Regions from separate parts of the Klebsiella grimontii genome, predicted to be linked through region 1. Evidence: predicted binding sites of a transcription regulator. Region 1 holds the regulator's gene; the other holds the start of a gene.
What was found. The regulator sigma-54, encoded in region 1, starts transcription at its own class of promoters, with help from an activator protein. The targets are predictions, from matches to a motif close to GTTGGCACANNTTTCGCTNT.
Positions count from the first base shown of each region.

Region 2: the regulator sigma-54 is predicted to act here: its motif matches at 5,923-5,942, upstream of hydN (electron transport protein HydN).

Region 1 is NZ_CP169721.1:546,788-558,829, reverse strand. Features, by position in the region: gene mlaC (phospholipid-binding protein MlaC) at 1-630, opposite strand, end outside; gene mlaD (outer membrane lipid asymmetry maintenance protein MlaD) at 649-1,200, opposite strand; gene mlaE (lipid asymmetry maintenance ABC transporter permease subunit MlaE) at 1,205-1,987, opposite strand; gene mlaF (phospholipid ABC transporter ATP-binding protein MlaF) at 1,995-2,807, opposite strand; gene ACE3MN_RS02645 (calcium/sodium antiporter) at 3,017-3,994, shown strand; gene kdsD (arabinose-5-phosphate isomerase KdsD) at 3,991-4,995, shown strand; gene kdsC (3-deoxy-manno-octulosonate-8-phosphatase KdsC) at 5,010-5,576, shown strand; gene lptC (LPS export ABC transporter periplasmic protein LptC) at 5,573-6,148, shown strand; gene lptA (lipopolysaccharide ABC transporter substrate-binding protein LptA) at 6,117-6,662, shown strand; gene lptB (LPS export ABC transporter ATP-binding protein) at 6,669-7,394, shown strand; gene rpoN (RNA polymerase factor sigma-54) at 7,442-8,875, shown strand; gene hpf (ribosome hibernation promoting factor) at 8,898-9,185, shown strand; gene ptsN (PTS IIA-like nitrogen regulatory protein PtsN) at 9,251-9,739, shown strand; gene rapZ (RNase adapter RapZ) at 9,785-10,639, shown strand; gene npr (PTS phosphocarrier protein NPr) at 10,636-10,908, shown strand; gene mtgA (monofunctional biosynthetic peptidoglycan transglycosylase) at 10,962-11,687, opposite strand; gene elbB (isoprenoid biosynthesis glyoxalase ElbB) at 11,684-12,042, opposite strand, start outside.
Region 2 is NZ_CP169721.1:1,201,054-1,213,095, forward strand. Features, by position in the region: gene ACE3MN_RS05795 (NADH-quinone oxidoreductase subunit B family protein) at 1-583, shown strand, start outside; gene ACE3MN_RS05800 (formate hydrogenlyase maturation HycH family protein) at 580-990, shown strand; gene hycI (hydrogenase maturation peptidase HycI) at 983-1,468, shown strand; gene ACE3MN_RS05810 (6-phospho-beta-glucosidase) at 1,681-3,105, opposite strand; gene ascF (PTS cellobiose/arbutin/salicin transporter subunit IIBC) at 3,132-4,574, opposite strand; gene ACE3MN_RS05820 (LacI family DNA-binding transcriptional regulator) at 4,831-5,844, shown strand; gene hydN (electron transport protein HydN) at 5,979-6,506, shown strand; gene hypF (carbamoyltransferase HypF) at 6,519-8,738, shown strand; gene ACE3MN_RS05835 (HoxN/HupN/NixA family nickel/cobalt transporter) at 8,750-9,763, shown strand; gene norW (NADH:flavorubredoxin reductase NorW) at 10,018-11,151, opposite strand; gene norV (anaerobic nitric oxide reductase flavorubredoxin) at 11,148-12,042, opposite strand, start outside.

The DNA.
Region 1 (12,042 bases):
TTTCTGTTCCAGAGTAATCGGCTGCGCGGAGCTTGCCTTCAGCTGCGCCGTCAGACCATCAACGCCTTTAGTACGCAGCAGGTCGCTCCACTCGTTTTGTTTAGTGGTGATCATGCTCACCCCTTCCGCAATCATGTCGTACGCCTGCCAGTTACCGGTCTGGGTATTTTTACGCCACTGGAAATCCAGGCGAACCGGCGGACGGCCATTCGGATCGAGGATGGTGACGCGAATAGGAACAATGGTCGCGCTGCCCAGAGGCTGCTCAGGCGCAATCTGATAGGTCTGACCGTGATACATCGCCAGCGCCTGGCCGTAGGCCTGTTTCAGATATTCGCGGAAGGCGGCGAAATAGGCTTCACGCTGCGCCGGGGTCGCTTCTTTGTAATAACGACCTAATACCAGCGCGCCGGCGTATTTCACCTGAACATAGGGCAGCAGTTCCTGATCGACGATGTCGCGCAGGTAGTTCGGGTTAGCCTGAATCTTAGGCTGCTCGTTCTTCAGGCGATCGAAGGTTTTCTGCGCCGCTTCGTCCATCAGCTTATAGGGATTGGATTGGTCCGCGGCGGTGGCCGCAGTCAAAGGGGCAATCACCAGCATGGCGACCATTAGTAAGCGTTTAAACATGTCTTATCTCTCCTGAAATTAGTGCGTCGTGCCGGCTGGCGGCGTAGCGTCAGTATGACTCTCCCCGGCAGACTGTTCATCGCCAGAATTCTTATTGTCGCTACCTTTACTGTTATAAAGGAACTGGCCTATCAAATCTTCCAGCACCATGGCGGATTTGGTGTCCTGAATGGTGCCGCCATCTTTAAGGATAGCCGTTCCCAACTCCGGGTCTTCAAACCCGATGTTCATCGCCAGGTACTGTTCGCCCAGCAGACCGGAAGTTCTAATCGCCAGCGAGCTGGTATCCGGGATATGGTTGTAGCGCTCATCAATATCGAGAGCAACGCGAGGCAGGTAGGTTTTAGGGTCGAGCGTGATATCCGCCACGCGTCCGACGACAACGCCGCCAATCCGTACCGGAGAGCGCGCTTTCAGACCGCCGATATTGTCAAAAGTGGCATAGAGCCGATAAGTCGGTTCGGTACGTAAAGAGGTTACGTTTGCCGCCTTCAGGCAGACAAACAGCGCAGCCAGCAGCGCAACCAGTAAAAATACCCCTACCCAGATTTCATTTTTTCTCGTTTGCATGAACTCAATTCCCAAACATCAGCGCAGTCAGCACAAAATCCAGCCCCAGAACCGCCAGCGACGCATGTACCACGGTACGCGTCGTCGCCCGGCTAATCCCGGCGGAAGTGGGGATAGCGTCATAACCGTTAAATAACGCGATCCATGTTACCGTAATGGCGAAAACCAGACTCTTAATCAGGCAGTTAACCAGATCCATCCGCCAGTCAACGGCGTTTTGCATCGCGCTCCAGAAGAATCCGCCATCGATGCCCTTCCAACTGACACCGACCAGCGAGCCGCCCCAAACGCCGACCGCCACAAAAATAATCGTTAACAACGGCAGTGAAATCACCCCCGCCCAGAAGCGCGGAGAGATCACGCGGCGAAGCGGGTCGACCGCCATCATCTCCATGCTGGAGAGCTGCTCGGTTGCGCGCATCAGGCCAATTTCGGCAGTCAGCGCCGAACCGGCACGCCCGGCAAACAACAGCGCGGCGACCACCGGCCCCAGTTCACGCAGCAGCGACAGCGCCACCAGCATGCCCAGACTGGTTTCGGCGCTATAGGTGGTTAACACCAGATAGCCCTGCAGACCCAGCACCATACCGATAAACAGCCCCGAGACAATGATGATCAGCATCGACAGCACGCCAACGTTATACAGCTGACGCACCAGCAGCGGCGCATGCTTGCGAAACTCAGGCTTGCCGACAACCGCGTTGAAGAGCATTAATCCAGCACGCCCGAACGTCGCGATAGTTTTAATACCGCGATGCCCAAGCGCGGCTAGCGCATTTAACAACATGAGTCGCTTAACTCCCTTTGCCCAATAAATCATGATGATAATCACCCGCCGGATAGCGGAACGGCACCGGGCCGTCGGCGATACCATCAATGAACTGACGAACCCGAGGATCGGCATTTTCGCGCAGCGACTGCGCACTCCCGTGCGCCACCACCTTTTTGTCCGCCACGATATATGCGAAGTCCGCGATGCTGAGCACCTCCGGCACATCATGCGAAACCACGATACAGGTGACACCCAGGGTGCTATTGAGTTCAGAAATCAGCTTCACCAGCACCCCCATCGTAATGGGGTCCTGCCCGACAAAGGGCTCATCGAACATGATTAAATCAGGTTCCAGCGCAATCGCCCTCGCCAGCGCGGCACGGCGCGCCATGCCGCCGGAGAGCTCAGAAGGCATCAGCTTCGCGGCTCCGCGTAGCCCGACGGCCTCCAGCTTCATCATCACCGTGGTGTGCAGCAGCGCTTCCGGCAAACGCGTATGCTCGCGCAGCGGATAAGCGACGTTATCAAACACGTTCAGGTCGGTGAACAGCGCGCCGGACTGAAACAGCATGCTCATGCGCTTGCGGACGGTATACAGGCGCGAGCGCGACATCTGCGGTACGTTTTCACCATCAAACAGGATCTCGCCTTTATCGGGCGGGATCTGACCGCCGATCAGACGTAACAGGGTGGTTTTGCCGATCCCTGATGGCCCCATTATCGCGGTGATCTTGCCGCGGGGTACCGATAGCGAGATATCATCGAAGATCACGCGATCGCCCCTCGAGAAGCGAATACCGCGCACTTCGACTAGATTCGCCGAACTCTGGCTCATAAAATCATCCTTACTAGACACCCGTCGGGCTAAGCATGGCGCTTTCTTTCACCACAAACCCAACATTTTTACAGAATCTTACCCGCCCGGGTTAGCGAAAGCTGGCATTTGTTTTACTTTTGGCACACATAAAGTCAAAATTAAGAATTCGTTACGCTGCCTACGGACGGCCAGCGAGGCGACGATTATACCTGAAGAAAGGACTTTAGATGCTCTTAGCGACGGCTCTGTTAATTATTGGTTTATTGCTGGTTGTCTACAGCGCCGATCGTCTGGTCTACGCCGCTTCAATACTCTGCCGTATGCTGGGAATCCCCCCCCTTATTATAGGGATGACGGTGGTCAGCATCGGTACCAGTTTACCGGAAGTCATTGTTTCCGCCGCCGCTTCCCTGCATGGGCAAACCGATCTGGCGATCGGCACAGCTCTGGGATCGAATATCACCAATATCCTGCTGATCCTCGGCCTCACCGCTCTGTTTCAACCTTTTACCGTGCATTCTGATATCCTGCGCCGCGAATTGCCGCTAATGTTGCTGGTCAGTTTACTGGCAGGATTTGTGCTGTACGACGGGCAGATTACGCGGATAGATGGCCTTTTTTTGCTGGCGCTGGCGGTACTGTGGCTGTTGTTTACCCTTAAGATTGCCCGCCTTGCGGAACGCCAGGGGAACGACAGCCTGACCCGTGAACAGCTGGCGGAGCTGCCGCGGGAGGGCTCGCTTCCCGTCGCGCTGCTCTGGTTGGGCGTCGCGATGATAGTGATGCCGATGGCCACGCGGATGGTGGTGGATAACGCCACGGTGCTGGCAAACTTTTTTGCCATCAGCGAACTGACCGTCGGCTTAACGGTCGTTGCCATCGGCACCAGCCTGCCCGAGCTGGCCACCGCCATCGCCGGAGCGCGAAAAGGCGAAAATGACATCGCCATCGGCAATATCATTGGCGCTAATATTCTGAATATCGTACTGGTTCTCGGGCTCCCCGCGCTGATTGCGCCTGGCGCCTTTGCCGCCGAGGCCTTTACCCGCGACTATGGCGTCATGCTGCTGGTCAGCCTGATCTTCGCGGTGCTGTGCTGGCGTCGTAAACAACAGCCCGGTCGCCTTGCCGGCGCCCTGCTGCTGGGTGGTTTTGTGCTTTGGTTAGCGATGCTGTACTGGACAGCGCCGCTCTTCGTTGAATGATTCGGGATAACATTATGTCGCAAATAGATTTGCCAGCGGATTTTGACTTTCAACGGGCAGGCCGTGAGGTGCTGGACATTGAACGTGAAGGTCTGGCCCAGCTCGATCAATATATTAATGAAGATTTTACCCGTGCCTGTGAGACCATTTTTCGCTGTACCGGTAAAGTTGTGGTGATGGGAATGGGTAAATCCGGCCATATCGGGCGAAAGATGGCCGCAACGTTCGCCAGCACCGGGACATCAGCATTCTTCGTCCATCCCGGCGAGGCCGCGCACGGCGATTTGGGCATGGTCACCCCCTGCGACGTAGTGATCGCGCTATCTAACTCCGGGGAATCAAATGAAATTCTCGCCCTGATCCCGGTGCTTAAGCGCCAGCAGGTGTCGCTTATCTGTATCACCAGCCGACCGGAAAGCAGCATGGCGCGCGCGGCGGATATTCATCTGTGCGTGAAGGTGCCCAAAGAGGCTTGCCCGTTAGGGCTGGCCCCCACATCAAGCACCACCGCCGCGCTGGTGATGGGCGATGCCCTTGCCGTCGCGCTGCTGGAAGCCCGCGGTTTTACCGCTGAAGATTTTGCGCTATCGCATCCCGGCGGCGCGCTGGGCCGTAAGCTACTGCTGCGGGTCAATGATATCATGCACACCGGCGATGAAATTCCGCATGTTGGCCTGGAGGCCACGCTGCGCGATGCGCTGCTGGAAATCACGCGCAAAAATTTAGGCATGACCGCTATTTGCGACGATGAAATGAATATCATCGGCATTTTCACCGATGGCGATCTGCGCCGCGTCTTTGATACCGGCATTGATATGCGTAACGCCAGCATCGCCGAAGTCATGACGCGAGGCGGCATCCGCATCCGTCCCGGTACGCTGGCCGTTGATGCGCTGAACCTGATGCAGTCCCGTCATATCACCTGCGTACTGGTTGCCGATGGCGACCGTCTGGTAGGTGTGATACATATGCACGATCTCCTGCGCGCGGGCGTAGTGTAAGTAAGGAAAAAATAATGAATAATGCTGATGCCCTGATAACGACCTGCTATGGTCCGGTAAGTCAGGGCTTTATTGACCGGGCGGCGAAGATCCGTTTACTGATACTTGATGTGGACGGCGTTCTGTCCGACGGTCTTATCTATATGGGCAACAACGGCGAAGAGCTGAAAGCGTTTAACGTGCGCGACGGCTACGGTATCCGCTGCGCCCTGACTTCAGAGATTGAAGTAGCGATAATTACCGGGCGAAACGCTAAACTGGTGGAAGATCGCTGCCAGACGCTCGGCATCACCCATCTCTACCAGGGGCAGTCTGATAAGCTGCTGGCGTTTCATGAGCTACTCAATAAACTGGCCGTTAGCGCGGATGAAGTGGCCTATATTGGCGACGATCTGATCGACTGGCCGGTGATGGCTGAAGTGGGTTTAAGCATAGCGGTAGCCGATGCGCATCCGTTGCTGCTCCCGCGCGCGGATTACGTCACTCGTATCAACGGCGGTCGCGGAGCGGTACGCGAAGTGTGCGATTTGCTACTATTGGCGCAGGGCAAGCTGGATGAGGCCAAAGGGCAATCTATATGAGTAAAACCAGACGTTGGGTTATCATTTTACTATCGCTGGTCGCGCTGATCCTGATCGGCCTGAACCTGGCGAGTACGGACGATGCCACCCAGCAAGCGATCAATCCTGACGATCCGACGTATACCAGCGAGCATACCGATACCGTCGTTTATAGTCCCGAAGGGGCGCTTAACTACCGGCTAATCGCGGAACACGTAGAGTATTTTTCCGAACAGCAGCTCTCGTGGTTCGCAAAACCGGTGATGACCACCTTCGATACGAATAAAGTACCAACCTGGTCTATCAAAGCGGATAAAGCTAAGTTGACGAATGACCGCATGCTGTATCTTTACGGGCACGTTGAGGTTAATGCGCTGACGGCGGATTCTCAACTGCGCAAAATTACGACGGATAACGCCCAGATAAACCTGGTGACGCAGGATGTTACCTCCGATGACATGGTGACGTTGTACGGAACAACATTTAATTCCAGCGGCCTGAAAATGCGCGGGAACCTGCGCAGCAAAAATGCCGAGCTGATTGAAAAGGTTAGAACCTCATATGAAATTCAGAACAAACAAACTCAGCCTTAAGATTGCGCTCGCCAGCGCCTTACTGGCCGCCAGCCTGTCGGCACAGGCCAAAACGGGTGATACCGATCAGCCGATTCATATTGAATCCGATCAGCAGTCGCTGGATATGCAGGGCAACGTCGTTACCTTTACGGGTAATGTCGTCGTCACTCAGGGTACGATCAAAATCAACGCCGACAAAGTCGTCGTGACCCGTCCGGGCGGCGAAAAAGGCAAAGAGGTTATCGATGGCTACGGTAACCCGGCCACCTTCTACCAGATGCAGGACAACGGCAAACCGGTAAAAGGCCGCGCGTCGAAAATGCATTATGAACTGCAAAACGACTTTGTCGTCCTGACCGGCAATGCGCATCTGGAACAGATCGATAGCAATATCCAGGGTGACAAAATCACTTACCTGGTGAAAGAACAAAAAATGCAGGCTTTCAGCAATAAAGGCGGGCGCGTGACCACGGTTCTGGTTCCTTCGCAGCTGCAGGATAAAGGTAGCGATCAGTCAAAGAAGGGTAAGTAATTCGTTATGGCAACATTAACTGCAAAGAATCTTGCTAAAGCCTATAAAGGCCGCCGCGTCGTGGAAGATGTCAGTCTGACCGTGAATTCGGGCGAGATTGTTGGCCTGCTCGGTCCGAACGGCGCCGGTAAAACCACTACCTTCTATATGGTTGTTGGTATCGTACCGCGCGACGCGGGCAACATTATCATCGATGATGAAGACATCAGCCTGCTGCCGCTGCACGCGCGCGCGCGTCGCGGAATCGGCTATTTGCCGCAGGAGGCCTCCATTTTCCGCCGGCTGAGCGTTTACGATAACCTGATGGCGGTATTGCAGATTCGCGACGATCTCAGCAACGAGCAGCGCGAAGATCGCGCGAAAGAGCTGATGGAGGAGTTTCACATTGAGCACCTGCGCGATAGTCTCGGCCAGGCGCTCTCCGGTGGTGAACGGCGCCGCGTCGAGATCGCCCGCGCGTTGGCCGCTAACCCGAAATTCATCCTGCTGGATGAACCCTTTGCCGGCGTTGACCCCATCTCCGTTATCGATATCAAACGCATTATTGAACACCTGCGCGACAGCGGTCTTGGCGTCCTGATAACCGACCATAACGTCAGGGAAACGCTGGCCGTTTGCGAGCGTGCTTATATCGTCAGCCAGGGCCACCTGATAGCCCACGGTACGCCGCAGCAAATCCTTGAAGACGAGCAGGTTAAGCGCGTGTATCTTGGGGAAGACTTCAGACTCTGATAGGGTAGAGGTTACAGACGTTTTAGCCGGAGATATTGGCCCTGAATATGAAGCAAGGTTTGCAATTAAGGCTAAGCCAACAGCTTGCCATGACGCCACAACTGCAGCAGGCGATTCGTCTACTGCAGCTGTCCACGTTAGAACTCCAGCAAGAACTCCAGCAGGCGCTGGACAGCAACCCGTTGCTGGAGCAAACCGATCTTCACGATGAGGTAGAAACCAAAGAGGCCGAGGATCGCGAATCTCTGGATACCGTCGACGCCCTTGAGCAAAAAGAGATGCCCGAAGAGCTGCCGCTTGATGCCAGCTGGGATGAGATTTACACCGCCGGAACGCCATCAGGCAACGGCGTCGATTACCAGGATGACGAACTGCCCGTCTACCAGGGAGAGACCACGCAAAGCCTGCAGGATTACCTGATGTGGCAGGTTGAACTTACGCCATTCACCGATACCGATCGCGCCATCGCGACCTCTATCGTCGATGCCGTTGATGATACCGGCTACCTGACGATTTCTGTCGAAGACATCGTGGAAAGTATTAGCGACGATGAAATCGGACTTGAAGAAGTTGAAGCGGTTCTCAAGCGCATTCAGCGTTTCGACCCCGTCGGCGTGGCGGCAAAAGATTTGCGTGATTGCCTGCTGGTTCAGCTTTCACAGTTTGCCAAAGAGACGCCGTGGATTGAAGAAGCCCGCCTGATCATCAGCGATCATCTCGATCTGCTGGCCAACCACGACTTCCGCAGCCTGATGCGCGTAACCCGCCTCAAAGAAGAAGTGTTAAAGGAAGCGGTAAATCTGATCCAATCGCTGGATCCGCGCCCGGGACAGTCGATCCAAACTGGCGAGCCAGAATATGTCATTCCTGACGTTCTGGTGCGTAAAGTCAACGATCGTTGGGTGGTTGAGCTCAATTCAGATAGCCTTCCGCGCCTGAAGATCAATCAGCAGTATGCCGCTATGGGTAACAGCACGCGCAATGACGCTGACGGCCAGTTTATCCGTAGCAACCTGCAGGAAGCGCGCTGGCTGATCAAGAGCCTGGAGAGCCGCAACGACACCCTGCTGCGCGTCAGCCGCTGTATCGTCGAACAGCAGCAGGCTTTTTTTGAACAAGGTGAAGAGTTTATGAAACCGATGGTGCTGGCGGATATCGCTCAGGCCGTCGAAATGCATGAATCCACTATTTCACGCGTTACTACGCAAAAATACCTGCACAGTCCACGCGGTATTTTTGAGCTGAAGTATTTCTTCTCCAGCCATGTGAACACCGAAGGCGGCGGCGAAGCATCGTCGACGGCCATTCGCGCGCTGGTGAAGAAATTAATCGCCGCGGAAAACCCCGCGAAACCATTGAGTGATAGTAAGCTCACCACCATGCTATCCGATCAGGGTATTATGGTGGCACGGCGAACCGTTGCTAAGTACCGAGAGTCTTTATCCATTCCGCCGTCAAATCAGCGCAAGCAGCTGGTTTGACCCAACCGATAAGGAAGACACTATGCAGCTCAACATTACAGGACACAACGTCGAGATAACCCCCGCGATGCGCGATTTCGTTACCGCGAAGTTCAGCAAACTGGAGCAGTTTTTCGACAGGATCAACCAGGTCTACATTGTGTTAAAAGTGGAGAAGGTGACGCAAATTGCGGACGCCAATCTGCATGTCAACGGTGGCGAAATCCATGCCAGTGCGGAAGGCCAGGATATGTATGCTGCTATCGATGGTCTTATCGATAAGCTGGCAAGACAGTTAACAAAACATAAAGATAAACTGAAACAACACTAATTGTCCGGGCAATCGCCTACGCCAACCGCCTGCCGGCGGTTGGCAAGGAGAGCTCAGGTGAAATTATGATAAATAACGATTCGGCTCTACAACTGAGCAATGTCCTTAACCAGGAATGTACCCGTAGCCAGGTTCACTGCCAGAGCAAGAAACGCGCGCTGGAAATCATCAGCGAGCTGGCGGCAAAGCAGTTAGGCTTATCGTCCCAGATAGTGTTCGAGGCGATCCTTACCCGTGAGAAAATGGGCAGTACCGGGATTGGCAACGGCATTGCAATCCCCCATGGCAAACTCGAAGAGGATACGCTGCGGGCCGTGGGCGTTTTTGTCCAGTTGGAAACCCCGATTGCCTTCGATGCTATCGACAATCAACCCGTCGATCTTCTGTTTGCCCTTCTCGTTCCAGCAGATCAGACAAAAACGCATCTGCATACGCTCTCGCTGGTGGCGAAACGTCTGGCGGATAAAACGATTTGCCGCCGTCTGCGCGCTGCGCAAAGTGATGAAGAGCTATATGAAATCATCACTGAAGCAGGAAGCAGCGATGAGGCATAACAGGGGTCGCACCTTACTCTTTATCGTACTGAGGAGAAACGGTACATGGTACTGATGATCGTCAGCGGCCGTTCAGGGTCGGGGAAATCCGTCGCCCTGCGAGCGCTGGAAGATATGGGTTTTTACTGCGTGGATAACCTGCCGGTTGTGCTCTTGCCCGAGCTGGCGCGCTCGCTCGCCGACAGAAACATCTCGGCCGCGGTCAGTATTGACGTGCGAAACATGCCTGAGTCGCCGGAAATCTTCGAGCAGGCGATGAAAAATCTGCCCGCAGAGTTTTCACCTCAGCTGCTGTTCCTGGATGCCGATCGTAACACCTTGATTCGCCGCTACAGCGACACGCGTCGTTTGCATCCCCTCTCCAGCAAAAACCTGTCGCTGGAGAGCGCCATTGATGAAGAGAGCGACCTGCTGGAACCTCTGCGTTCCCGCGCTGACCTGATCGTCGATACCTCAGAAATGTCGGTACATGAGCTGGCAGAAATGCTGCGCACGCGTTTGTTAGGCAAGCGCGAACGCGAGCTAACGATGGTGTTTGAATCCTTTGGCTTTAAGCACGGTATTCCCATTGATGCTGATTACGTTTTCGACGTACGCTTCCTGCCGAACCCGCACTGGGATCCGAAGCTGCGCCCGATGACCGGTCTGGATAAACCCGTGGCCGCCTTCCTCGACCGGCACACGGAAGTTCACAATTTCATTTACCAGACCCGCAGCTATCTTGAGCTATGGTTACCTATGCTGGAGACCAATAACCGCAGCTATCTGACGGTAGCTATTGGTTGTACCGGTGGTAAACACCGTTCGGTTTACATCGCCGAACAGCTGGCTGACTACTTCCGCTCGCGCGGTAAGAACGTGCAGTCCCGTCATCGGACGCTGGAAAAACGCAAATCATGACCGTTAAGCAAACCGTTGAAATCACCAATAAGCTGGGGATGCACGCTCGCCCGGCGATGAAGCTGTTTGAATTAATGCAGAACTACGATGCTGAAGTGCTGCTGCGCAATGATGAAGGAACTGTAGCTGAAGCGAATAGCGTGATTGCCCTGCTGATGCTTGACTCAGCTAAAGGGCGGCAGATTGAGATTGAAGCCAACGGCCCGCAAGAAGTGGAGGCGCTGGCAGCGGTTATCGCGCTGTTCAACGCCGGGTTTGATGAGGATTAGATTTCACTCCCCCGGTCGCGGCGCGCCTTCCGGGGTACTGAGCCGTGAAATCATCAATGTAGCTGATTCGCCCGCATAAACCCTTCCCCGCCTAACTGCCTCATCTGGCGCAGGATCCACGCCTGGCGGCTGCGAATATAACCCGACGGCGCATCAGCGCGAAAGCGAATGGGATTAGGCAAAACCGCCGCTAAAAGCGCGGCTTCAGCAGCCGTCAATCTGCTGGCCGGTTTGTGAAAATAGCGCTGCGATGCGGCTTCAACGCCAAACGTCCCTTCACCAAACTCCGCAATATTCAGATAAACGGTGAGGATCCGCTTTTTGCTCCAGACCGTCTCAATGCCAACGGTCAGCCCCGCCTCCAGCCCTTTTCTTAGCCAGCTGCGACCATCCCACAGGAACAGGTTTTTTGCCGTCTGCTGCGACAGGGTTGACGCACCGCGGATGCGGTTCTCATTGCGTTCATTGTGTGCCAGCGCCTTCTCAATCGCCGGGACGTCAAACCCCCAGTGCTCCGGGAATTTCTGGTCTTCCGCGGCAATAACCGCCAGCCCCATCCACGGAGAAATTTCATCCATGCCCACCCAATCGGAATGGGCGATGTAATGAAAATTCCCTGAGAGCCAGGCGCCGAGCTGCCGCTCCAGCATCACCGCTGAAAACGGGACGGGGACGATGCTAAACAGAACAACCCCGCCGCCCCATAGCACCGCGCAAGCCAGCAGCAGCCTCAGCAAAAAACGTTTAATCAAGCGCAACGGCGAAAAGCGAAATGTCATGCCGTCAGAACCAATACGCGAGCAACCAGCTTTTCAATTCCGCTCGCCGCTTCGGCGATGTTCTGCGCCAGCATATACGCGGGAGTCGTCACCACTTTATTGTCTTCATCAACCACAATGTCATCGACCGGGCAAGGCACGTGTTCGGCCCCCATCTCCTCTACCGCATCGGCGGTATCAAGATCGGTACCAATAGTGACGCGTAGCGGAATAGAGAATATTTTAGGCAACAGCGCCGGAGCGATACAGATAAAGCCCAACGGTTTACCCGCCTGATGCATCGCCAGCGCCAGGGCCTTGAGATCGCTATCCACTTCACATTCACTTCCCTGCGAAGCAAAATTGCTGAGGTTCT
Region 2 (12,042 bases), 650 kb from region 1:
GTTCGACGCCGAGCGTTTTGGTATCAAAGTGGTGCCGTCGCCGCGTCACGCCGATATTCTGCTGTTTACCGGGGCGGTGACCCGGGCGATGCGTTCTCCCGCGCTACGCGCGTGGCAGTCCGCGCCGGACCCGAAAATCTGTATCTCCTACGGCGCCTGCGGCAACAGCGGCGGCATCTTCCACGACCTCTACTGCGTGTGGGGCGGGACCGATAAAATCGTGCCGGTAGACGTCTATATTCCCGGCTGCCCGCCGACGCCTGCCGCGACGCTGTATGGCTTCGCGATGGCGCTGGGCCTGCTGGAGCAGAAAATCCACGCCCGTCTGCCGGGGGAACAGGATGCACGGCCGACCGAGCTTCTGCACCCGGATATGGTACAGCCGCTGCGGGTGCGCATTGACCGCGAAGCGCGTCGCCTGGCGGGCTATCGCTATGGTCGCCAGATTGCCGACGACTATATGCGCCTGCTGGCGCAGGGCGATAGCCAGGTGGTGCGCTGGCTGGAGGCGGAAAAAGATCCGCGTCTGACCGAGATCGTCACCCATCTGAACCAGGTGGTCGAGGGAGCGCGTATCCGATGAGCGAGACGGTGGTGTTCAGTCAACTGAGCCGTAAATTTATTGATGAGAACGACGCCACGCCCGACCAGGCGCAGCAGGTGGTCTATTACAGCCTGGCGATTGGCCACCACCTCGGCGTGATCGACTGCCTGGAGGCGGCGCTGAGCTGCCCGTGGCAGGCGTATCTGGCGTGGATTGCGACCCTCGAAGAGGGCAGCGTCGCGCGGCGCAAAATGGAAGGCGTGCCGAAGTACGGCGAGATCGTCATCGATAGCAATCATGTGGCGATGCTGGCCAACGCGTTTGATAAAGCGCAGGCCCGGCAGACCCCCGAGCAGCAGGCATGGAGCAAAACCCTGCTCAGCATGCTGCATGATATTCACCAGGAAAGCGCCATCTATCTGATGGTGAGGAGACTCCGTGACTGACGTTTTACTCTGTGTCGGCAACAGTATGATGGGCGACGACGGCGCCGGCCCGCTGCTGGCGGAGATGTGCGCGGCTAATCCCGTCGGCGAGTGGGTGGTGATTGACGGCGGCAGCGCGCCGGAAAACGACATCGTCGCCATTCGCGAGCTGCGCCCCGAGCGCCTGCTGATCGTCGATGCTACCGATATGGGCCTGAACCCCGGCGAGATCCGTATCGTCGACCCGGACGATATCGCCGAGATGTTTATGATGACCACCCACAATATGCCGCTCAACTATCTGATCGATCAGCTAAAAGAGGATGTCGGCGAGGTGATTTTCTTAGGCATTCAGCCGGATATCGTCGGCTTTTATTATCCGATGACCCAGCCGATCAAGGACGCGGTCGCGACGGTGTACGCGCGGCTTGATGGCTGGCAGGGGCAGGGCGGTTTCGCGGCGCTGGAAGCGGCAGAGGAGCCGGCGTTCCCCGGCTAAGCGCAGCGCGAGCCGGGAGTTCGGCCAGGAGGGAGCAAGTGTACTTTTTTCCCGGGTCGCGGCGTAAACGCCTTACCCGGGCTACGGCTACTTTTGTCACCCGTAGCGTTTATCATTCCCGGAGGCGATGCTGCGCATCTGTCCGGGCTACCGGTCCGCGGACGTTGATGAACCTGTAGCCCGGCTAAGCGCAGCGCGAGCCGGGAAAATTTCTACGCCAAATCTTCCCCGTTGCTGGCAATCACCTTCTTATACCACCAGAACGACTTCTTGCGCCTGCGCGCCAGCGTGCCGTGACCGGCATCGTCGCGGTCAACGTAGACAAAGCCGTAGCGCTTGCTCATCTCGCCGGTGGAGGCGGACACCAGATCGATACAGCCCCAGCTGGTATAGCCCATCACCGGGATGCCATCTTCGATGGCGTCGCCCATCGCCTGAATATGCTCGCGCAGATAGCTGATACGGTAGTCGTCGTTGATCTCGCCGTTAGCGTCAATCTCATCGCGCGCGCCGAGACCGTTCTCCACGAGGAACAGCGGTTTCTGGTAGCGGTCATACATCATATTCATGGTGATACGCAGGCCGAGCGGGTCGATGCCCCAGCCCCATTCGCTGGCTTTGATGTACGGGTTTTTCAGCGACTTAACGATATTGGCGGCGCTGGTGTTGCCGGCGTTCATCTCCGCCGACGCGCAGCGCGAAGCGTAGTAGCTGAAGGAGACGAAATCGACGGTATGGCGCAGGATTTCATCATCGCCCGCTTCTTTGGCGATGGTCACGCCTTTCTCGCGGAATACCCGCGCCGCCCACACCGGGTACGCGCCGCGCGCCTGGACATCGATAAAGAACAGGTTCTCGCGATCTTTCTCCAGCGCCATCCACACGTCTTCCGGCTTACAGGAGTAAGGGTAGAAATTGCCGCCCGCCAGCATACAGCCGACCTGATTTTGCGGATTCACCTCGTGGGCGATTTTGGTCGCTAAGGCGCTGGCGACCAGTTCATGATGGGCGGCCTGGTATTTCACCTGCTCCTGATTTTCCCCCTCTTCAAACACCAGACCGGCGCCGGAGAATGGGCTATGCAGCATGATGTTGATTTCATTGAAGGTAAGCCAGTATTTCACTAACCCATCAAAGGCTTCAAAACAGGTACGGGCGTAGCGGGTGAAAAATTCCACCATTTTACGATTGCGCCAGGAGCCGTACTCGGTGACCAGGTGCATCGGCACGTCGAAATGGCACAGCGTCACCAGCGGCTCGATATTATGCTTTTTACACTCCTCGAACAGCGAGCGGTAGAAGGCGATCCCTTCCGGGTTCGGCTCTTGTTCATCACCTTTTGGAAACAGGCGGCTCCAGGCGATAGAGGTGCGGAAAACGCTAAAGCCCATCTCGGCCATCAGGGCGATATCTTCTTTATAACGATGATAAAAATCGATCGCCTCGTGGCTCGGGTAGAACTCATCGTCGCGCGGCGCGAAGCGTTTCTCTTGCCCCAGCTTGACCGCCAGGCGGTGCGCGCCGTGGGGAATCATATCGACGGTGGTCGGCCCTTTGCCGCCCTCCAGCCAGGCCCCTTCGGACTGGTTGGCGGCCAGTGCGCCGCCCCATAAAAATCCCTGTGGAAAAGTCGCCATGCGTTACCTCGTTAATAAAATGGTGTTCAGGCGTGAGAAGCCTGGGCGCCGGCCTGACGCTGTCTGGCGTCGGCGGCGGCTTCTTCAACCGGTATATCTTCAAAGCCGAGCATCAGCGTCAGAACAAACGACAGCACGACCGCCAGCGCCATGACGCCAAAGACCCAGACGATGGTCATCGGATTGGCCGGGTCGAAAAACTGGACGCTGGTAAACAGGCCCGGCGCCGCCATCGAGTGGCTGGCGAGCCCGGCAATCCCGGCCACCGCGCCGCAGATAAAGCCGCTGATCAGGCTGGCGATAAGCGGTCGCTTCAGCCGCACCGCCACGCCGTACAGCGCCGGTTCGGAAATCCCCGCCAGAATCGCGGAAGCCGCGGCCGCCAGCGCCGTCTGGCGCAGCTCAGGGTTTTTGGTTTTCCATGCCACCGCCAGCGATGAGCCGCCCAGCGACAGGTTGGCGCCGATTTCCGACGGCATCACCATGCCCTCTTTGCCGGTTTCGGCGATGGTCTGAATGATAGTCGGCGTGAAGACGCGGTGCATCCCGGTCATCACCAGCAGCGGCCACAGGGCGCCCATAATCGCCACCGACAGCCAGCCGAGGTAGCTGTGGATCGTATAGACCAGCGCGGAAATGGCGCTACCGATCCAGATACCGAGCGGGCCAATCAGCAGAATCGACAGCGGGGCGGCAATCAGCACGATCAGCATCGGTTTAAGGAAGTTTTTCGTCACCGCCGGGGTGATGCGGTCGACCCAGCGTTCGATATAAGAGAGGCACCAGGTCATCACCAGCGCCGGGATCACGGTATAGGTATATTTCACCGCCGTCACCGGAATAAAGGCGAACTCCACGTGCTCGCCCTGGGCGGCTTTGGCCATCAGCTCGATAAAGCTCGGGTGCACCAGCACCCCGGCAATCGCAATCGCCAGCGACATATTGGTTTTAAATTTCACCGCCGCGGAGGCCGCGACCATCAGCGGCAGGAAGAAGAACGCGCCGTCGCCGATAACCGTCAGGATGGTCAGCGTTGGCGCGCCTTTCGGCAGCGCGCCGGTCATCTCTAAGATCATCGCCAGCAGCTTGACCATCGATCCGCCGATAATCGCCGGGATCAGCGGCGACATGGTGCCGATCAGCGCGTCGAGGATCCCGGCGCCGATGCGCTTCAGGGTGATCGGCGGTTTCCCCTGCGGTTCGACAGGGCGCAGATCCCCCGGCAGCAGGGCGACCACCTCGCGGTAGGCCTGGGAGACGGTATTGCCGATGATGACCTGACACTGGTTATCGCTACGCACGACGCCGAGTACGCCTTTCAGCCCTTTGAGGGTGGCGCTGTCGACCCGCTCGTTGTCTTTGACCACAAAACGCAGGCGGGTCATGCAGTGGGTGACGGCGGCCACGTTATCTGCGCCGCCAATTGCCGCCACAACCTGCTGCGCCAGAGCTGCATAATTTTTAGACATCGGATTTTATCCTGTTTATCAATGGGGTACTGGCTTGTCACCGCGCCGGAAAGCGGAGCGGCATGATGCATATATAGGAAACCGGTTCCACAAAATCATGATTAGTTTCATGAATGCATACAAGAAATAAAAAAATAAGATCTCGATTTTGTGATTTTGATCGCGGAGTGTGCGTCAGCGCGGGATACGCGCAAATGCTGAAAAAGCGCCGCGCGTGCAGTACACTGCGGGCAACATTGGCAACAGGAATAACCACATGGCAACAATGCTGGAGGTCGCGAAGCGCGCGGGGGTGTCGAAGGCCACCGTTTCGCGGGTGCTGTCGGGGAACGGCTATGTCAGCCAGGAGACCAAAGATCGCGTCTTCCAGGCGGTGGCCGAAAGCGGCTACCGGCCGAATCTGCTGGCGCGCAACCTGGCGACGAAAAAGACGCAGACCCTCGGGCTGGTGGTGACCAACACCCTTTATCACGGCGTCTATTTCAGCGAACTGCTTTACCACGTGGCGCGGATGACAGAAGACAAAGGGCGGCAGCTGATCCTCGCCGACGGCAAGCACAGCGCGGAGGAGGAGCGCGAGGCGATTCAGTATCTGCTCGATCTGCGCTGCGATGCGATTATTATCTATCCGCGCTTTCTCAGCGTTGATGAGATGGACGAGATTATCGAAAATCATGAGCGGCCGATCATGGTGCTCAACCGCCGCCTGCGCCGCAACGCCAGCCACTGCGTCTGGTCCGATCAAAAGGCCTCGGCGACGATGGCGGTGGAAAAGCTTATCGCGCTCGGCCATCGCGATATCGCGTTTATTACCGGTTCGCTGGATTCGCCAACCGGCGTTGAGCGGCTCTCGGGCTATAAAGACGCGCTGGCCCGCCACAGCATTGCGGTGAATAACGATCTGATCGTCGAAGGGCGCTGGACGCCGGAAACCGGCGCGGCGGGGGTCGAAACGCTGCGCCAGCGCCGCGTCGGCTACAGCGCGCTGGTGGCGAGCAACGACGATATGGCGGTTGGCGCGATGAAACAGCTGCATCAGCTCGGCGTTAAGGTGCCGGAGCAGGTCTCGGTGGTGGGTTTTGACGATATCGTGCTGGCGCCGTATATGGTGCCGGCCCTCTCCAGCGTCAAAGTGCCGGTGACGGAGATGATCAAAGAGAGCATCAACCGGCTGATCTTTATGCTCGACGGCGGCGATCTTAAATTTCAGCAAACCTTCCCCGGCGAGCTGATCGAACGCGACTCGATGGTCCCCGGCCCGCACGCCTGACGTCGACAGCTGTCATCGTCACAACTGACGATGACAGTCTCCCCCGTAATTATCCTCTTTAATATCAGTAAGATAAAAGTTGGAACGTATTATGCATACTCCGGCGCGTAACCTTCTTACAGCTGGAGAAATGGATGAACCGTTTCATTATCGCCGACGCGAGCAAATGCATCGGCTGCCGCACCTGTGAAGTGGCCTGCGTGGTCTCTCATCAGGAAAATCAGGACTGCGCCGCGCTGACGCCAAAAACCTTTTTACCGCGTATTCACGTGATCAAAGGCGTCAACGTGTCGACGGCCACCGCCTGTCGTCAGTGTGAGGACGCCCCGTGCGCCAACGTCTGCCCGAACGGCGCCATCAGCCGCGACCAGGGCTTCGTCCACGTGATGCAGGAGCGCTGCATCGGCTGCAAAACCTGCGTGGTGGCCTGCCCGTACGGCGCCATGGAAGTGGTGGTGCGCCCGGTTATTCGCCACAGCGGCGCGGGGCTGAACGTGATAGCGGAAAAAGCCGAAGCCAACAAATGCGACCTGTGCTATCACCGTGAGGAAGGCCCAGCCTGTATGGACGCCTGTCCGACCCACGCGCTGATTTGCGTCGACCGCAACAGGCTCGAACAGATGAATATCGAAAAACGCCGCCGCACCGCGCTGGCCTGGTAATCCGGCCGCGCAATGAACGGGGTGCAGATCCGCATTCGCGGTAAAGTGCAGGGGGTGGGATTCCGCCCCTTCGTCTGGCAGTTGGCGCAGCAGCTGGGAGTGCGCGGCGACGTGTGCAACGACGGCGACGGCGTGCTGGTGCGCCTTGTCGGCGATGATGCGGCCTTTCTCAGCGCGTTAACCCGCCGCTGCCCGCCGCTGGCGCGTATCGATAGCACCGAAACTCAGCCGTTTGTCTGGGCCGTCGCGCCGCTGGATTTCACCATCCGCCAGAGCGGGGCCGGGAGCATGCGCACGCAGATCGTGCCCGATGCCGCCACCTGCCCGGCATGCCTGGCGGAGATGAACAACCCGCAGGATCGCCGCTACCGCTATCCGTTTATCAACTGCACCCACTGCGGGCCGCGCTTTACCATTATTCGCGCCATGCCCTACGACCGCCCGCTGACCGCTATGTCGCCGTTTCCTCTTTGCCCCGCCTGCGCGGCGGAGTATCGCCATCCCGCCGATCGCCGCTTTCACGCGCAGCCGGTGGCCTGCGCCGAGTGCGGCCCGCGGCTGGAGTGGCGCGGCCCGAAGGGGCATTTATTTGGTGAGGCCGCTTTAGACGCGGCGATTGCTCGCCTGCGGGCGGGTGATATCGTGGCGGTGAAGGGGCTGGGCGGTTTTCATCTAGTGTGCGATGCCGGAAATCGCGCTGCCGTGGCGACGCTGCGGGCGCGTAAGCATCGCCCGGCGAAACCGCTGGCGGTGATGCTGGCGACGACGGCAGGGCTCAGCGGACCAGCGGTGACGCTGCTGACCTCTCCCGCCGCGCCGATCGTGCTGCTGGATAAAACGCAGATTGACGGCCTGTGCGATGAAATTGCGCCGGGGCTTGCGGAAGTAGGGGGGATGCTGCCGTCTAATCCATTGCAGCATTTACTTTCGCAGGCGCTGGCGCGCCCCTTGGTGATGACCTCCGGCAATCTTAGCGGCCGCCCGCCAGCGCTGACTAATGAAGACGCGCTGGCGGATTTAGCCGCGATTGCCGACGGTTTTCTGCTGCATAACCGCGAGATTGTGCAGCGGATGGATGATTCGGTGGTGCGGCAAAGCGGCGAGATGCTGCGCCGCGCCCGCGGCTACGTGCCGGACGCGCTGGCGCTGCCGCCGGGCTTTTGCGACGCGCCGCCGCTGCTGGCCCTCGGCGCGGAGATGAAAAATACCTTCTGCCTGCTGCGCGGCGATGAAGCGGTGCTCAGCCAGCATTTTGGCGATCTCGACGACGAGGGCGTCGAAGAGCAGTGGCGACAGGCGCTGCGTCTGATGCAGGAGATTTACGCTTTTACCCCGCAGCGGGTGGTGGCTGACGCCCATCCCGGCTACCGCGCTTCGCGGTGGGCGGCGTCGCTGGCGCTACCGGTGGAGCGCGTGTTGCATCATCATGCCCACGCTGCCGCCTGCCTGGCCGAGCATCGCTGGCCGCTGGACGGCGGCGACGTGATTGCCCTGACCCTCGACGGTATCGGGATGGGGGAGAACGGCGAGCTGTGGGGCGGCGAATGCCTGCGGGTCAACTATCGCGAGTGCGAGCGTCTTGGCGGGCTGCCGGCGGTGGCGCTGCCCGGCGGCGACCTCGCGGCGCGTCAGCCGTGGCGCAATCTGCTCGCCCACTGCCTGGCATTTGTCCCTGACTGGCAAGATTATCCTGCAACCGCCGCACTGCGTCAGCAAAACTGGCCGCTGCTGGCGCGAGCGATTGAGCGCGGCATAAATGCGCCCAAAGCGTCGTCGTGCGGACGGCTGTTTGATGCCGTCGCCTGCGCGCTGGGCTGCGCCCCGCTCACCCTGAGCTATGAGGGGGAAGCGGCGTGCCGTCTGGAAGCGCTGGCGGCGACCTGCGAAGGGGTTGATCATCCGGCGACGCTGCCGTGGCGCGATGGAAAACTGGATCTGGCGACGTTCTGGCAGCGGTGGCTGAGCTGGCAGGCGAGTCCGGCGCAAAAAGCCTGGGCCTTTCATGATGCGCTGGCCCGCGGGCTGGCGGCGATGATGCGCGATTACGCGAACGCGCGCAATATTCACACGCTCGCCTTCGGCGGTGGGGTACTGCACAACCGCCTGCTGACGGCGCGATTGACCTTTTATCTGGCCGATTTTACTCTGCTCTTTCCGCAGCAGCTGCCCGCAGGCGATGGCGCGATTGCCCTCGGCCAGGCGGTTATCGCTGCGGCCCGCCTGCAGGCTTAAAGGACACCGACATGATAGTGACGATTTTGCGTCAGCAGCCGCGCGCAGCGGCGCTGGTGCTGGCATTGATTGCCGCCAATTTGCTGGCCTGGGGCTGGGCGTTTGCGGCGTTCGGCGGCAGCGGCGCGCTGATGGCCGCCAGCCTGCTGGCCTGGGGTTACGGTCTGCGCCACGCGGTGGACGCCGACCATATCGCGGCGATCGACAACGTGACCCGCAAAATGATGCAGCAGGGGAAGCGGCCTTTTGCCGTTGGCGCGTGGTTCTCGCTGGGACATTCGTCGATTGTGGTGCTGGCGTCGGCGGCGATTGCCGCGACCGCCACCGCGTTTGGCCAGCAGATGAGCTGGTTTCACGAGACCGGCAGCGTTATCGGCACTGCCGTGTCGGCGCTGTTCCTGCTGGCTATGGCGTTTATCAATCTGGTCATTTTGCGCAGCGTCTGGCGCAGCTTTCGGGCGTGGAAGCAGGGCGAAAAGGTGAGCGATGAGGTCATGACCGGCGGCGGCATGATGAGCTGGGTGTTCGGGAAAACCTTCCGCCTGATTAACCGCAGCTGGCAGATGTATCTGGTGGGCTTTCTGTTTGGCCTCGGCTTTGATACGGCGACGGAAATCGGCGTGCTGGGGATTTCTGCGGCCAGCGCGTCGAGCGGGATGTCGATTTGGTCGATTATGGTTTTTCCGGCGCTGTTCGCCAGCGGGATGGCGCTGGTGGATACGCTTGATAACGTGCTGATGGTCGGCGCCTACGGCTGGGCGTTCAGTAAGCCGCAGCGTAAGCTCTATTACAATATGACCATTACCGGCACCTCGGTGGTGGTGGCGCTGTTTATCGGCGGCCTGGAAGCGCTGGGACTGGTGATGGATAAGTTTTCCCTCAGCGGCGGCGTCTGGCGCTGGATCGGCGCATTGAATGACCATCTCGGCGACGCCGGTTTTGTGGTGGTCGGGCTGTTCGTGGCCTGCTGGGTGCTGTCGGTACTCAACTACCGCTGGCGCGGATACGATAACCTGGCGCGGTAGGTTGGGCATTTCCCCGGCTCGCGCTGCGCTTAGCCGGGCTACAGGTTAATGGCCATCTGCTGGCCGGTAGCCCGGACAGATGCGCAAGCATCGCCTCCGGGAAATTATGCCACTCTGCGCGCTGCTCCCGGGGGCGGCGCAAAGCGCCTGCCCGGGCTACAGGACCGCAGGCTGCTGTGAATCTGTATGCGCGGCTGGGTAGCCCGGGTAAGGCGTTTACGCCGCGACCCGGGAATAACGTCAGTTCATACAGGCTAACTCACCAACTGCTTGAGCAGCGCAAAGGCGTCTTTCATACGATCCTCGCTGACCACAAAAGCGCGCAGCTGGTTTTCGGCGTCAACGCCTTTCGCGACCAGGCCGTCTTTGGCGGCAACGATATGCCACGTCAGATCCTCGCGCCGGGTATCGCCCGCCAGGTGCAGCGGTAAATCCGGCGTTTTAACCTTCACCAGCATCGGCGGCAGCTTCAGTTCTCCCTGCTGAGTCAGCAGATTTTTCCCCAGGCACATGGCGCTCAGCAGAATCGGCTGCAGGAACGGCAGGACCATGCCGTTGATTTCCGCGCAATCGCCGAGGGCGTAAATTGCCGGATGGCTGGTTTGTAGCTGGCTGTTCACCACCACGCCGCGGTGCGTCTGCAGACCCGCATGCCGCGCCAGCGCCGTTTCCGGGCGCAAACCGGCGGCGGCGACCACCGCATCCACCGTCAGCGTACGCTGGCGGTCAAGAGTGACGCGAATTCCGTCGGCGTTCTGCGCCAGGCTTTGCAGCTGCGACTTCAGCATCAGATCCACGCCCATGTCGGTCAGACGATGCTGCAGTCGGCTGCTGGCTTCCGGCGGCATCAGCGCCGACAGCATGCTGGCGGAGTTATCCACCACCGTCACCGCTTTGCCGGCGCGGCAGAAATCCATCGCCAGCTCGCAGCCAATCAGCCCGCCGCCGACGATCAGCACCCTTTTTGCATCGCGCAGCTGGCTTTGCGCCGCGCCGTATTCCCGCTGGCTGTTGAGGGTTAGCATCAGCTCGCGGCCCGGCACCGGCGGGATAAACGGCGTCGCGCCGGTGGCCAGCACCAGTTTGTCATAGCGCCACTCGCGGTCCTGGCTCTTCACAACCTGATTATCGGCGTCGATATCGCTGACCCAGGTATGCGGAAACAGGCGCAGATTGTACTGCTCGGCAAACTCGCCCGCCGTTTGCAGGGTCAGATCGTCGGCGTTCTGCCCGCGGCTGACCACATGGCTGAGATCCGGCTTGTTGTACTCATCCATGCTGTCGGCGGCGATCAGGGTCAGCGGGATGTTCGGGTCCTGCTTGCGAATATTTTTCACCAACTGACGGGCCGCGAAGCCCGAGCCGATGATGACGATGCCATCACTCATTTTGCCTCCGACGCCAGCACATCAAACACATCTTTACCCAGCGAACATTCAGGGCAGAGGAAGTTATCCGGGACTTCGCTCCAGGGTGTACCCGGCTGAACGTCCTGGTTCGGTTCGCCCTGTTCGGGGTCGTAAATCCACTGGCAAACGCTGCACTGCATTTTCGGGCCGAGATCGGCTACCGCGGGCGCGGCGCAGGGCGTTGCCTCAGGCGCGGCTGGTTGCGCCTCGCTCGCCGGCAGCGGGGAGAGGGCCCACTGGCGGGCGATCTGACGACCGTGTTCGCGGCACAATTCCAGCGCGTCAAGGTCCGGGCGCCATTTGGCCTTCAGGCTCAGGGACATTTCAAAGCCTGCATCCTGTAAACGCGTGGACAGGCGATCAACCGCGCCGCCGCTCCAACCGTGGGAGCCAAAGGCGCTGGCGCGCTTGTTACGAAAACGCAGGCCGGTCATCTCTTCCACCAGCCCTGCTATTTTCGGCATCATCACGTTGTTCATGGTGGAGGTGCCGACCAGCACGCCCTTCGAGCGGAACACGTTGGTCAGAATGTCGTTTTTATCGCTGCGGGCGACGTTGAAAATTTTCACCGCTACGCGGGGGTCCACGTCGGTAATGCCCTGGGCGATCGCGTCGGCCATCATGCGGGTGTTGTTGGACATGGTGTCGTAGAAAATGGTGATGCGGTCTTCCTGATAATCCGCCGCCCACTCGAGATATTTTTCGACGATCTGCGTCGGGTTATCGCGCCAGACCACGCCGTGGGAGGTGGCAATCATATCTACCGGCAGGTTGAAGCCGAGGATTTCACTAATTTTCGGCGTCACCAGGCGGCTGAACGGGGTCAGAATGTTGGCGTAGTAGCGCTGGCACTGTTCATAAAGCTCAACC